DNA from 3 places in the Streptomyces sp. S6 genome. Region 1 is predicted to be linked to each of the others. Evidence: riboswitches for the same ligand, from Rfam matches in the RefSeq annotation. Region 1 holds a riboswitch; each other region holds the start of a gene.
The links. Region 1 has a riboswitch for cyclic di-AMP ahead of ACVNF4_RS32240 (C40 family peptidase). Riboswitches for the same ligand answer to the same signal wherever they lie in the genome.
Positions count from the first base shown of each region.

Region 2: it holds a riboswitch for cyclic di-AMP, as region 1 does, so the genes downstream of both, ACVNF4_RS31800 (C40 family peptidase) here and ACVNF4_RS32240 (C40 family peptidase) in region 1, are expected to answer to the same signal.
Region 3: it holds a riboswitch for cyclic di-AMP, as region 1 does, so the genes downstream of both, ACVNF4_RS32335 (transglycosylase SLT domain-containing protein) here and ACVNF4_RS32240 (C40 family peptidase) in region 1, are expected to answer to the same signal.

Region 1 covers NZ_JBTYMC010000401.1:1,106-5,105, forward strand. Annotated here, with positions in the region: gene ACVNF4_RS32230 (ATP-dependent Clp protease proteolytic subunit) at 1-556, shown strand, start outside; gene ACVNF4_RS32235 (hypothetical protein) at 563-865, shown strand; cyclic di-AMP (ydaO/yuaA leader) riboswitch at 1,344-1,526, shown strand; gene ACVNF4_RS32240 (C40 family peptidase) at 1,530-2,003, shown strand; gene ACVNF4_RS32245 (ATP-binding protein) at 1,996-2,445, opposite strand; gene ACVNF4_RS32250 (helix-turn-helix domain-containing protein) at 2,669-3,529, shown strand; gene ACVNF4_RS32255 (DUF397 domain-containing protein) at 3,543-3,749, shown strand; partial or broken gene ACVNF4_RS32260 (aminotransferase class I/II-fold pyridoxal phosphate-dependent enzyme) at 3,779-4,000, opposite strand, start outside.
Region 2 covers NZ_JBTYMC010000384.1:32-5,194, forward strand. Annotated here, with positions in the region: gene ACVNF4_RS31795 (hypothetical protein) at 449-802, shown strand; gene ACVNF4_RS31800 (C40 family peptidase) at 843-1,820, opposite strand; cyclic di-AMP (ydaO/yuaA leader) riboswitch at 1,865-2,019, opposite strand; gene pcrA (DNA helicase PcrA) at 2,282-4,753, shown strand; partial or broken gene ACVNF4_RS31810 (M23 family metallopeptidase) at 4,823-5,163, opposite strand, start outside.
Region 3 covers NZ_JBTYMC010000404.1:75-4,843, reverse strand. Annotated here, with positions in the region: gene ACVNF4_RS32345 (LolA family protein) at 9-1,226, opposite strand; gene ACVNF4_RS32340 (polyprenyl synthetase family protein) at 1,567-2,577, opposite strand; cyclic di-AMP (ydaO/yuaA leader) riboswitch at 3,041-3,216, shown strand; gene ACVNF4_RS32335 (transglycosylase SLT domain-containing protein) at 3,220-3,681, shown strand; gene ACVNF4_RS32330 (HAD family hydrolase) at 3,764-4,591, opposite strand.

The DNA.
Region 1 (4,000 bases):
CACGCTGGACCCCTACTCCAAGCTCCTGGAGGGACGGATCGTCTTTCTCGGCGCCCCGGTGGACAACACCTCGGCGAACGATGTGATGGCCCAGCTCATGCACCTGGAGCACCAGGCCCCGGACCAGGACATCTCGCTGTACATCAACTCCCCGGGCGGCTCGTTCACGGCGATGTCGGCGATCTACGACACGATGCGGTACGTCAGCTGCGACGTGGAGACGGTCTGCCTGGGCCAGGCCGGCCGGTCGGCGGCGGTCCTGCTGGCGGCGGGCACGCCGGGGAAGCGGTTCGCGCTGCCGGGCGCGCGGGTGATCGTCGGCCAGCCGGAGCCGGCGGGCGAGTTCGAGGGACAGGCCAGCGACCTCGCGATCGTGGCGGAGGAACTGACGCGCACCCGCGCCCTCCTGGAGGAGCTGCTCGTCCGCCACACGGGCCGCACCCCGGAGCAGGTGCGGGAGGACATCGAGCGGGACAAGGTCCTCGACGCGAGCGCGGCGGTGGAGTACGGCGTCGTCGACGGCGTACTCCCCGTCCGCCGGACGACCGGAAGGTGACGGCGGATGCTGCCGGAACTCCCGCCGCTGCCGGCGCTGACCCGCGCGGAAGCCGAGCTGATCGACCAGTACCTGGCGGCCGTCGACCTGCTGGGCCGGATCAACCCGAGCCGCGACGGCGACACCTACCGGGGCCTGCGGGCGGCCCAGGCGCTGGTGGCGAGGGCGACGGCGCTGCGTGACGCGCTGACGCTGATGCACCAGCGCGGCGAGCACGAGGTGCACGCCGAGACCCTCGCGAGGGCGCTGCGCGTCCTGGACGGCGAGCGCCGTACCGCGCGGGTAACCCTGCCGCCGCCCGCGAGTTGAGGCACAGGCACCCCCTGAAAGCACCCCGGGAAGCACAGAAGCACGCACGCGTGCCGCCTCTTCCCGCCACGCGCGCGTGCCTCCGCCCGTGCTCCCTCCCGGCGACGTACGGGGCTGTCGCGGGGTGCGTGAAGACGCACCGTCCGCGGCCGGTCGGTGAGCGGCGGGGGACGGCGTAGAACCGACCCCCGTTCGGCGTAACGAGGTTTCCCCCGGGCGGCCCTCCCGGGTTGCGCAGCCTGCGGATACGGGGTGCGGAACGGGGCATTCCCACCCTGATCGGCGGGTGCGCAGGTGACGGACACGTGACCGAGATCTGAACTGTTCACCCGAATGGCCCAGTCGTGAGTAAGGCCACAAATCCACGATTCCGCTGGGTATTTCGGTCACGGATGAGTCAAGATCCCTGACTGACGACAAGCCCCCGCCACAAGCGGCGGGGCGATCCGGGTGGACGCCGAGTCCTGCCGCCGCCCGGATGTACCGGTCGACAGGAGTGCATCGGCAGGAGTGGAGGACCCAGGCAGTACGGGTCGCCGGAGCGGTCACGCCATGACCGTGCCGAGCAGCCCTTGGGGTGAAGCCGTGGTGACACGGCCGGGCCAACTTCGCCAGCCCGAATCCGACAGGTCATCCTTCACAGGCGGTTGACGAAGGGTTGCGCATGACTGCGCTCAATCGTGTCCCGTCGATGATGGTCCGAGCCGGTACGGTCTCGGCTTTCGCACTGGCCGCCGTGGGCGGTTCCGTGGTCGTACCGGGCGTCGCCTCCGGCGCCGAGGCGGCCACCGTGTCGACGAAGGCGCTTCAGATCGCCGCGTCCAAGAAGGGCGCCCCGTACAAGTACGGCGCCGCCGGACCGAAGCGGTTCGACTGCTCGGGGCTCACGCAGTACGCGTTCAAGAAGGCGGGCAAGACCCTGCCGCGCACGGCGTCCCAGCAGTACAACAAGACCAAGCACATCTCCTCCGCGAGCCGACAGGCGGGGGATCTGGTCTTCTTCCACTCGGGCTCGAACGTCTACCACGTGGGCATATACGCGGGCGCCGGCAAGGTGTGGCACTCGCCGAAGACCGGTGACGTGGTCCGGCTCCAGAAGATCTGGACCAAGAGCGTCTGGTACGGCCGGGTCAAGTAGTCCCCGGACAGGACGGCCGGGCAGTGGCCGTCCAGGGCAGCTCGATGGAGACCGTCTTGCCGCCCTCCTGGGTGGGCCGCACCTTGAGCCGCCCGCCGCGTTCCGCCGTCAGTGAGCGGATGATCACCATCCCCCGGCCGTTGTCCTGTTGGACGGCGGCCGGGAGGCGTTTGGGGAACCGCGGGTGGCTGTCGGTGACGCCGACGCTGACCTGTTCGTCCCGGTCGAGGACGAGGTCGAGGGTGAAGGTCGGCGACTGCCCCAGGGTGTGCTGGACGGCGTTGGTGGCGAGTTCGGAGACGATGAGGCGGATGGTCTCGGCGAGGTCCGCGCCGGGCGGCAGGCCCCACTCCGCGAGCGTGCCCGCGGTGAAGGTGCGGGCCGCGGCGACCGACACGGGGTCGCTCGGCAGGGTGACGGATGCTTCCAGGTGGTCTGCCATGGCGACGTCGTCCCTTTCCCACGGGACCGGCGTCCGACACGAGGCGGATGGTTCGAGTACGGTCCCGGAACTGGTGCTTCACCGTCAGACTGCCATTTCCGCGACGTCCTGTGCGGCGATCCACCAAGATGTGCATATATCTGTCGCCCGAAGCGGTGAACTCTGCTACGGCAGATCGGATTCGGGCGGCATGTGAGAGGTAATGGGGAGTGAGGAGAAGGGCATGCAACACGGCCCCGCGGTGCGCCGCCGCAAACTGGGCGCGGAACTGCGCTCGTTACGCAATCGGGCCCGGCTGACGAGCGGTGAGGCGGCCCGGCTCGTCGGCTGGCACCAGTCGAAGGTGAGCCGGATCGAGACGGGCACCAGCAGTGCGAAACCGGCCGATGTGGAACTCCTGCTGGACGCCTACGGGGTGGGCGACGAGCGGCTCCGGGAGCTGATGCTCGTGCTCGCCGGCGCCGACGAGGCCGTCGGCCGGGACCACTGGTGGCACGCCTACCGGGGGGTACTGCCGCCCGCCTACCGGGACTTCATCAGCCTGGAGGCGCAGGCGAGCGCGATGCGCACGCTGGAGACGACCGTCGTCCCGGGGCTGCTCCAGACCCCCGAGTACGCCCGCGCGGTGACCCGGTCGGCGCTGGAGGGCGCGGACGAAGGGCAGTTGGACACGCTGGTGGAGGTGCGTCTGGCCCGCCAGGACGTACTGCGCGGGGATCCGCCGCTGCTGCTGAACGCCGTCCTGGACGAGGCGGTGCTGCGCCGCCAGGTGGGCGGGCCCGAGGTGATGGCGGCGCAGCTGGAACGGCTCCTTGAGGACGCGCGGCTCCCCCAAGTGAGGCTCCAGGTACTGCCGTTCACCGCAGGGTCGCATATCGGCCTCACCGGGCCTTTCGTCATCTTCTCGTTTTCGAGCGTTTCTGATCTGGATGTGGTCGTTCTCGACCACTTGACGAGTAGTCATCACCTTGAGGGGAAAGAAGACCTCCAGGCCTACTCGGAGGCTTTCACCAACCTTCAGATCCACGCCCTTTCACCCGAGGACTCGTTGGATTTCATCGCCGGGCTAGGTGACGGCGCGTAAGGAGGCACCCCCAATGACAGCACCGCCTCGGAACGTTCCTTCCGCAACCGCACTGCATATCGCTCGCTGGCTGCGCAGCAGTCACAGCACCGGAGCGAACAACTGCGTGGAGACCGCCCCGTATTCGGGTCTGCTCGCGGTACGCGACTCCAAGTCCCCCGCCGGCCCCGCACTGCTCTTCACCCCGGGGAGCTGGGCGGAGTTCACGTCGGCGTTCTGATCAGCCGATGCACGGCCGTGCCCGCCGACTCATGGTCGTGTCGCGTCGATCACCCGTACCGCGCGGTCCAGCTCCGCCCCGGAGAGGTCCGCGCGGGCGGTCAGCCGCAGCCGTGAGACGCCGTCGGGCACGGACGGGGGACGGAAACACCCCACGAAAAGCCCTTCCGCCCGGCAGTCCGCCGCCCAGCGGACGGCCGCCTCGGGGGAGGGAGCACGCACGGAGACGACCGCGGCGTCCGGACGCACCGC
Region 2 (5,163 bases), on a different contig from region 1:
GACGGTCGCGCGCTGACGGGGCTTGCGGTGCGCTGCCACGTTGGACCTGCACGTCCTTTCCGTACGACCGCCGCGTGCGCCGGGGGCCCGTCGGAGTGGGGTGAGCGGGACGGGGGGGCGCGTCCGGCGGCGCCCCGCACAGGGGAAGCGCGACGCCGCCGGACCTTCTCGGCGGTGGTGTCCGACTGCCGCCCCTGGCCTGGGCGGCGGTGGGGAGCCGGGCACCTGGGGCAGGACGCTAGGCCGCACTGTGACGTTTGGGTAACGCGTTGTACGGAAGTGACTTCAGAGAGTTGTCCGGTGACCGTATGTGCATACCGATCCCGCCTTCGAGGGCGGGGCGGGTCTCTGTGTTGACCGAACCGGGGATTCGCCCCCGCGAGGCGGGGACTGCTGCTACCGGGGCTGCCGAGGAGGCCGAGGGGGCGGCTGGTTAGGCTCCGGCCTCATGGACGTACTCATCCATTTCTTCGTCGGCCTGCACATCATCGGCATCGCCGCGCTGCTCGGCGGGTTCCTCACGCAGCTGAAGGCGATGGGGCAGGGCACCGCCCGCTTCGTCCCCGGCATGCTGCACGGCGCCGCGACGATGCTGGTCACCGGCGTGATCCTGGTCGGGCTCAACCAAGCGGACGACCAGCACGTCAATAACATCAAGATCGGTGTCAAGCTGGCGCTGCTGGTCGTCATCCTGGGGCTGACCTACGTGAAGCGGGACGACGAGCGGGTCGAGAAGCCGCTCTTCGCCGCCGTCGGCCTGCTGACCGTCGTCAACATCTTCATCGCGGTCCTCTGGACCTGATCCGGCGCCCGGCGGTGGCCCGGCGCCGGTGACCCGTGCGTCAGGCCGGGCGCACCACGCTGTGGATCTCGGACGAGCCCGCGAAGTGGATGGACTCCTCGCAGACGTACGCGCCGGGGCGCGGGGCGTGGATCATCCGGCCGTCGCCGGTGTAGATGCCGACGTGGGTGATGTCGTCGTGGAAGAAGACGAGATCGCCGGGGCGGGCGTCCGGCAGGCGGATCGGTTTGCCCGCGGTGACCTGGCCGAACGCGGTGCGCGGCAGGGCGACTCCGGCGGATTTCCAGGCGGTCTGGGTGAGCCCGGGGCCGTCGAAGGAGCCGGGGCCCGCCGCGCCGAGGACCACCGGCTTGCCGAGCTGCTCCCGCGCGAACGCGAGCGCTCTCTCCGCCTCGGCGGAGACCGGCGCCTCCTCCTGCTGCCGGGGCGCCGCCTTCGGCTGGTTCACGGCGTGGAAGGACAGCAGCGCCTGAGCCTTGCTCAGCTTTCTCTGGACGACCGACTTCGCGTCCTTGAGGTAGCCCTCGGGGTCGTCGTCGGCGTCCGGGAGGGGTGTCGGGGCGGGCGCGACGGCGTCGTAGCTGTCCGGGAGGCGCTCGGAGCTGAGCGGGGCCTTCTCGTAGCTGTCGGGGGCGTGGACGTCCGGTATGTAGGCGTCGGGTACGGCTGTGAGGCCGCTGTCCGGCGCCGCCGTGAAGTCGTGGGCGACCGACGGCGGGAAGGGCGGGAGCGGCGGCAGGGCGGGCGGCGGCGGGAGCACGGGCTCCTGCGTGCGGTAGCGGGCCGCGGTGTCGAGGAAGGTCTTGGCGCGCTTGGTCTCCTTCTCCTTGGCGGCCGTGTCCTTCTTCGAACCCGTCTGACTGCTGTAGAAGGCGTCGAGTTTGCGCTCGACGTCCTCAAGGGTAGGTCTGCCGTCGTCGGCCGGCGGGGCGGCCTCGGTGGGGGGCTGGGTGAACATCGCCATGGACGTGAGGGCGGCCGTGGCCAGGGCGGGGGCGCTGACGCCTGACGCGCGCATGCCCGTCCAGGGGAGCCTGCGTTGATGCGACGCCAATGGGGGCGACTCCTTCCTTGTACCGCCTACCGGGTTAGCTGTCGGGCTCGGGCGGGAGTCGTGCTGTCGTGCTGCGGAAGGTTGCCCTACGGCCTTCCCCGGCGGGGGTCGGCCGATTCGCCCCAGGTTCTCGGTGGGTCCCCGGCTCCGGCTGCCTCGCGCACGGGGGCGGGCCGGACTCGGCGGAGGGCCGCGCGGCCCGGCGACGTTCGCCGGTGGGGGACGGGCGGCCTTGACCGGAACGGTAGCCAATTCGTGTGACTTCTGTGAAGGTTGGCGGGCGATATGCCCGATACGTTTTTGTGACCTGTGTCGAAGTTCCCGCAGGTCATCACAGGTTGTGATAGGGGCGATCCGGAAGGTGAGCGCGGAGATTCCCGGGACCGGGACCGGTCGTCAGTGGCGGCCTCTAGACTCGGAGAGCGATGAGCAGCCTCTTTGACGACAGCTTCCTGGCGGACCTCCAGGCCCCGCGCGGGCACGCCGAGGAACCCCCTCCGCCGCCCGAGGACGAGCAGGCCCCGGAGCAGATCCCGGCCGACCTGTTCGACGGCAGGTTCGACCTGCCCCCGGACCGGGACGCCCACTACAGGGACGGCGCCCCCCGCCCCGTCCTCGATCCGGCGGCCCTCGTCGACGGGCTGAACGACAACCAGCGCGAGGCGGTGATCCACGCCGGCTCACCCCTGCTCATCGTCGCCGGCGCCGGCTCCGGCAAGACCCGCGTCCTCACCCACCGCATCGCCCACCTCCTCGCCGCGCGCGGCGTCCACCCGGGCCAGATCCTCGCGATCACCTTCACCAACAAGGCCGCCGGTGAGATGAAGGAGCGCGTCGAGCAACTCGTCGGCCCGCGCGCGAACGCGATGTGGGTCATGACGTTCCACAGCGCGTGCGTGCGCATCCTGCGCCGCGAGTCCAAGAAGCTCGGCTTCACCTCGTCGTTCTCCATCTACGACGCCGCCGACTCCAAGCGCCTCATGGCCCTCGTCTGCCGCGACCTGGACCTCGACCCCAAGCGCTTCCCGCCCAAGTCCTTCAGCGCCAAGATCAGCAACCTCAAGAACGAGCTGATCGACGAGGAGGACTTCGCGGCCCAGGCGGCCGACGGCTTCGAGAAGACCCTCGCCCAGGCGTACGCGCTCTACCAGTCCCGCCTGCGCGAGGCCAACGCCCTCGACTTCGACGACCTCATCATGACGACGGTCAACCTCCTGCGCGCCTTCCCGGACGTCGCCGAGCACTACCGCCGCCGCTTCCGCCACGTGATGGTCGACGAGTACCAGGACACCAACCACGCCCAGTACGCCCTCGTCCGGGAACTCGTGGGCGGCGCCGGCCGTTCTCAGGACACGCCGCCCAGCGAGCACGACCTCCCGCCCGCCGAGCTCTGCGTCGTGGGCGACGCCGACCAGTCCATCTACGCCTTCCGCGGCGCGACGATCCGCAACATCCTCCAGTTCGAGGAGGACTACCCGAGCGCGACGACGATCCTGCTGGAGCAGAACTACCGCTCCACGCAGACGATCCTCTCGGCGGCCAACGCGGTCATCGAGCGCAACGAGTCCCGCAGGCCCAAGAACCTGTGGACCAACGCCGGTGCGGGCGCCCGCATCACGGGCTACGTCGCCGACACCGAGCACGACGAGGCGCAGTTCGTCGCCGAGGAGATAGACCGCCTCACCGACAACGGCGAGGCCAAGGCCGGGGATGTCGCGGTGTTCTACCGCACCAACGCCCAGTCCCGGGTCTTCGAGGAGATCTTCATCCGCGTCGGCCTGCCCTACAAGGTCGTCGGCGGCGTCCGCTTCTACGAGCGCAAGGAGGTCAGGGACGTCCTGGCCTACCTCCGCGTCCTCGCCAACCCCGAGGACTCCGTCCCCCTGCGCCGCATCCTCAACGTCCCCAAGCGGGGCATCGGCGAGCGCGCCGAGGCGATGATCGACGCCCTCTCCCAGCGCGAGAAGATCAGCTTCCCGCAGGCCCTCAAGCGCGTCGACGAGGCGTACGGCATGGCCGCCCGCTCCGCCAACGCCGTCAAGCGGTTCAACGAGCTGATGGACGACCTGCGCACCATCGTCGAGTCCGGCGCCGGCCCGGCGACGGTCCTGGAGGCCATACTCGAACGCACCGGCTACCTCGCCGAGTTGCAGAACTCCACCGACCCCCAGGACGAGACCCGCATCGAGAACCTCCAGGAACTCGCCTCCGTGGCCCTGGAGTTCGAGCAGGAGTCCGGCGAGTCGGAACAGCCCCGCGGCCTCGCCGACTTCCTGGAGCGCGTCGCCCTGGTCGCCGACTCCGACCAGATCCCCGACGAGGACGAGGACGGCTCGGGCGTCATCACCCTGATGACCCTGCACACCGCCAAGGGCCTGGAGTTCCCCGTCGTCTTCCTCACCGGCATGGAGGACGGCGTGTTCCCGCACATGCGCGCCCTCGGCCAGGTCAAGGAACTGGAGGAGGAACGCCGTCTCGCCTACGTCGGCATCACCCGCGCGCGTGAGCGGCTCTACCTGACCCGCTCCACGCTCCGCAGCGCCTGGGGGCAGCCGTCGTACAACCCGCCCTCCCGGTTCCTGGAGGAGATCCCGGCCACGCACGTCGACTGGAAGCGCACCGGCGCACCCGCCGCGCCGCCGCCGAGCCTCGGGTCCTCGCTGTCGTCGTCCCGGTCCTCCGCCAAGGGCGCCTCCGGGTTCGCGACGCGCCGGGGGGCCGAGGAGAAGCCCGCGATCGCCCTGACCGTCGGGGACCGCGTCACGCACGACCAGTTCGGGCTCGGGACCGTCGTCGCCGTCGGGGGCGCGGGGGCGAAGGCGGAGGCGACGATCGACTTCGGTGAGGGGAAGCCGAAGCGGCTGCTGCTGCGGTACGCGCCGGTCGAGAAGCTCTGAGGGGTCTTCACCGGACATGAGCCGGGCCCCTGTCGCTCGACAGGGGCCCGCTTGACGGAAGTTGAGGCCTTACGTCGGGTCGAGCCCGTGGCTGCGCAGCCACGACAGCGGGTCGATCGACGAGCCGCCGGCCGGGCGGACCTCGAAGTGCAGGTGCGGGCCGGTGGAGTTGCCGGAGTTTCCGGAGTACGCGATCGGCTCGCCGGCCTTGACCGTCGTCCCCGACGCGACGCGGTAGCTGGAGAGGTGGCAGTACCAGGTCTCCGTGCCGTCCTTCGCCGTCAGGATCAGCATGTTGCCGTAGGCGTTGTTCCACTGGGTGCGGACGGTGCCGTCCGTCGCGGCCATGACGGTGGTGCCGTAGGCGACCGGGAAGTCGATGCCCGTGTGCATGGACATCCAGTTGATGC
Region 3 (4,769 bases), on a different contig from region 1:
GACCGTACTCAGTTGCCCTCGGCGGCCTTCACCAGGGCGTCCTTCGTGACGGCGCCGACGTAGACCTTGCCGCTGTCGGTGACGAGGGCGTTGACCAGGCGGGTGGAGAAGACGGTGCCCTTGCCGAAGTCGCCGGAGACCTTGTCGCCGAAGGAGTCGATGAAGTCGCCGAACGGGCCGGCCTCGGGGCGCCCCGAGGAGGCGGTGCCTGCCGTGCCCGTGTCGAACGTGGCGATCGTGGTCCAGCCCTTGCCCAGGACGTTCAGGCCCGTGAGGTCCTCGCCGAGGCCCTTCCCGGCCGGATTCCTGCCGGGGGCGCCCTTGTCCTCGTCGCCGCGCGGGTGCTCGCCCTGGGTGACCTTCGCGCCCTTGGGCGGGGTGAAGTCGAAGGTGGAGGCGGCCGGCTTGTCGAAGCTGACCTGGGTGAAGCCGGCGTCGACGACGGCCGCGCCGCCGCTCCTCGGGGTGAGCGTGAACTTCAGGGGCAGACCGGTCTTGGCGTCGACGGCGATGCTGATCGCGCCGACCGTCGTACCGGACTGCTTGGGCGTCACCAGCAGTTTGTAGGCGTCGCGGCCCGCGACGTGGACCGTGCCGTCGACCTTCACCGACGTCGTGGGGTCGAGGGCCTTCAGCGTCTCTTCCGTGAGGTCCTTGGGGGTCGCCGGGGCCTGCGACTGCTTGCCGGCCTTCTCGGAGAGCGTCGAGTGGTAGACCTCGTTCGACTTGCTGTCGTAGCCCCAGACGTCCTTGCCGTTGTGGACGAGGCTGTACTCCGCCGCGTTCTCCAGGAGGGAGAGCTTCTGCTTCTCGGGGCCGTCGGTGGCCACGCGCAGCGTGTGTGTGCCGGAGGCCAGCTCCGTCAGCTTGGTGGAGGGGTCGGCGGAGGAGCCGTCCGCGGAGCCGGTCGCGCCGGAGAGGAGGCCGCTCTCCAGGCCGCCGAGGTTCGGCAGGCCCAGGTCGGTCGTGATCTTGACGGTGCCGGAGAGCTGCTGGACGTCCGACGCGGCGACCTTGTCCAGGAGCTGCTGGGCGGTTATCTGCGGGAGGTCGGGGTCGCCGGAGTCGGCGAGGGCGGGTACCAGGCCGATGGTGGCGGCGGCCATGCCCACGACCGACACCGGGACGACGTACCGCGCAGCCGTCCTGCGGCGGCGGGACCTCGCCTCGTCGGCGTCGGTGACGGCGGTCGGGGTCTGGTGGTCGTCGGATGCGTTCGGTGCCATGTCTGCCTTACCTCCGTCGAAGTCGGCGGCCGGTGGGCACTGTGCTCGCCCCACCCCTGACCGCCATTCTCACCCGAATCGGTGAGCCGTGGTCCTGCGTTCTGCATCCATCACACCAAACCGGACCCGTCACCGGCGTCACCCCGCAGAGTCAACTCCGCGTACTCCTGCGGTATGACACGCCACTCCGGTTTCCCGTAGTCCCCTAGGGGTCCGCGGAGTCGTACCCGGCTGCGGGGAGGGGTGAGGCGGGGCCGGCACAGGGGGTTTGAGCTGCGGATACGCGAACGACGGGGCAGGCCGGCGGGCCGCCGTCCGTACCCCGTCGTCCGTGCGGGTCCTAGCCGGCCCGGTGCACCACCGCGTCGCACATCTCCACCAGGGCGAGCTTCGCGTCGCAGTCCGGGAGGGGGGAGAGGGCGGAGCGGGCCTCTTCGGCGTAGCGGACGGTGTCGCGGCGGGCCTGTTCGAGGGCGGGGTGGGTGCGCAGGGCGGCGAGGGCCTCGGCGTGCCGGGCGTCGTCGGTGAGGTCGGAGTCGAGGAGTTCGCACAGGGCGACGTCCTCGGCGAGACCGAGCCGGGCGGCGCGCTCGCGCAGGCGCAGGACGGGGAGCGTGGAGATGCCCTCGCGCAGGTCCGTGCCGGGGGTCTTGCCCGACTCGTGGGAGTCGGAGGCGATGTCGAGGACGTCGTCCGCGAGCTGGAAGGCGACGCCGAGGCGCTCGCCGTACTGCGTGAGGACGTCGACGACCGTCTCGTCGGCGCCCGAGGTCATCGCCCCGAAGCGGCAGGAGACGGCGACGAGGGAGCCGGTCTTGCCGGCGAGGACGTCGAGGTAGTGGTCCACGGGGTCGCGGCCGTCCGTGGGGCCCGCGGTCTCCAGGATCTGGCCGGTGACGAGCCGTTCGAACGCCTCGGCCTGGATGCGGACGACCTCGGGCCCGAGGTCGGCGAGGATCTGGGACGCGCGCGCGAAGAGGAAGTCACCCGTGAGGACGGCGACGGAGTTGCCCCAGCGGGCGTTGGGGCTGGCGACCCCGCGCCGCACCTCGGCCTCGTCCATGACGTCGTCGTGGTAGAGGGTGGCGAGGTGGGTGAGTTCGACACCGACGGCCGACGGCACCACACCGGGCGCGTACGGGTCGCCGAACTGGGCCGACAGCATCACCAGCAGTGGCCGGAAACGTTTGCCCCCGGCGCGCACGAGGTGCTGCGCGGCCTCCGTGATGAAGGGAACCTCGCTCTTGGTGGCTTCGAGCAGGCCCTCCTCGACGGCCGAGAGTCCGGCCTGGACGTCGGCTTCCAGTGCCTGGTCCCGCACGCTCAGCCCGAACGGCCCGACGACGGTCACGAGGGATCTCCTGTCTGCTGTTGCCCACGGGCGACTGTTGGCGATTACACGGTTTGTCGATAGGTCGTTGCCCTCACTCAAGTCAGCGTATCCGGTCACGTTTCGATCACCGATAGCCCCCACGGTTACAGCACGGGCGCTATCGGATCACGCCTGCTATGCATCCGATCGACCGATAAGACACGCCATATTCACACATGGATACCTTGTGCCCCATTTTGCCGCTATTGCTATTTCGTGAGTTGAGTCACGGGCACTTTTTTCACCCGTTCTCCCCGCACCACCCCTCCACCCTTCCCCCGCAGGCCAGTTGACACTTGGCGATCGCAAAGGATCAAGCACCCCATACGCCTTAGACAGATGTCAACAGGGACGAGATGTGAATCCGACGCTTGTTCCGGACATGTGCTCTCGCATACGTTCCGCCGGGTCGGGCGGACGCCTAATCCTGCCGCCGCCCCTCACCACTCCATCGACGAACTCGCGTGCGGCAGGAGCGGGGGACCCAGGTAGTACGCCGCACCGGACACGCTCCGGGACGGCTAGGGGTGAAGCCGTGTCACCGTCCCCGGTGGCCCGGCCGGGCACCTCCCCGCCCGAACCCGACAGCTCACCTCGCAGGCGCCGGAGAGGAACATCGCCATGCCTGCAATCCGCAAGAAGCGTCTCGCCCGAGTACTCGCCGTCGCCGCCACCGGTACGGTCCTGCTCGCCCTCCCGATCGCCGGTGCGACCAGCGCCTCCGCGGCCACCGGCGCCACGTCGTCCACGGTCGCCGGATACCCGAACACCCTGGACGGCTGGATCCGCGAATCCCTCGCGATCATGGCCCAGAAGGGCATCCCGGGCAGCTACAACGGCATCTACCGCAACATCATCCGCGAGTCCTCCGGCAACCCCTGGGCCGTCAACAACTGGGACTCCAACGCCGCCGCCGGGACGCCGTCCAAGGGCCTGCTCCAGGTGATCGACCCGACCTTCCGGGCGTACCACGTCGCCGGGACCGCGTACGACCCGTACGACCCGGTCGCGAACATCACCGCCGCGTGCAACTACGCGGCGGCGGTGTACGGGTCGATCGACAACGTGTACGGCGCGTACTGACCGTCCCTCCGGGACGCCCTCCCGGAAGTGAACGTCCCTGTGGGAGCCCTGGTTTCGGATCGGGGCTCCCTAACGGCTCGCGTTACGGAAACATCCGTTCAAGAACGGTCGCCACGCCGTCCTCCTCGTTCGAACCGGTCACCTCGTCGGCCACCGCCTTGAGTTCGGGGTGTGCGTTCGCCATCGCGACCCCATAGGCCGACCACTCGAACATCGGGATGTCGTTCGGCATGTCCCCGAAGGCGACCGTGTCCTGCGGGGCGACCCCGAGGCGTTCGGCGGCCAGCGCCAGGCCGGTGGCCTTCGTGACGCCGCTCGGCTGGAGTTCGACCGTGCCGGGCCCCGACATCGTGACGGTGGCGAGCGAACCGACCGCCGCGCGCGCGGTGGCCGCCAACTCGTCGTCCGTGAGCGCTGGGTGACGCAGGAGCACCTTGCTGATCGGCTCGCACCACAGGTCCTCGCGGCGGCCCACGCGCAGCGCCGGGAGCGTCGGGTGCGGCATCAGGTAGCCCGGCTCGATCAGCGTCAGCCCGTCCACGCCGTCCTGGTCGACGGCGGCGTACACCTGCCCGACCTCCGCCTCGATCTTGCCGAGCGCGGTCTCCGCGAGTTCGCGGTCCAGCGTGACGGACCACAGGAGGCGGTCGGCGCCGGCGTCGTACACCTGCGCTCCCTGGCCGCACACCGCGAGCCCACGGCCGCGCAGGATCTCCAGCAGGGGGCGTACCCGGGGGGCCGGGCGGCCGGTCACCACCAGGTGCCGCGCGCCGGACTCCACGACCCGCTGGAGGGCGTTCAGCGAGCGGTCCGAGAAGGTGTCGTCGGCGCGGAGCAGCGTGCCGTCCAGGTCGGTGGCGACGAGGGCGTACGCGCGCGTGACGGAAGCGGGGGTGGTGGGTGCGGCCATGATCAGAGAATACGGACCGCACCGGCCCCAGGGGGCCCGACCGACCGGCTCGCGCCACCCCTCACGGGCCACACGCCCATGACCTCCCGAACCATCCGGAAACCGACGCGCCGCCGCCCCGCGCGGGAGGGCCGCAAACCGGTCGCCCGGCAGGGGAAGGGGTGTCCGCGCGGGGAGG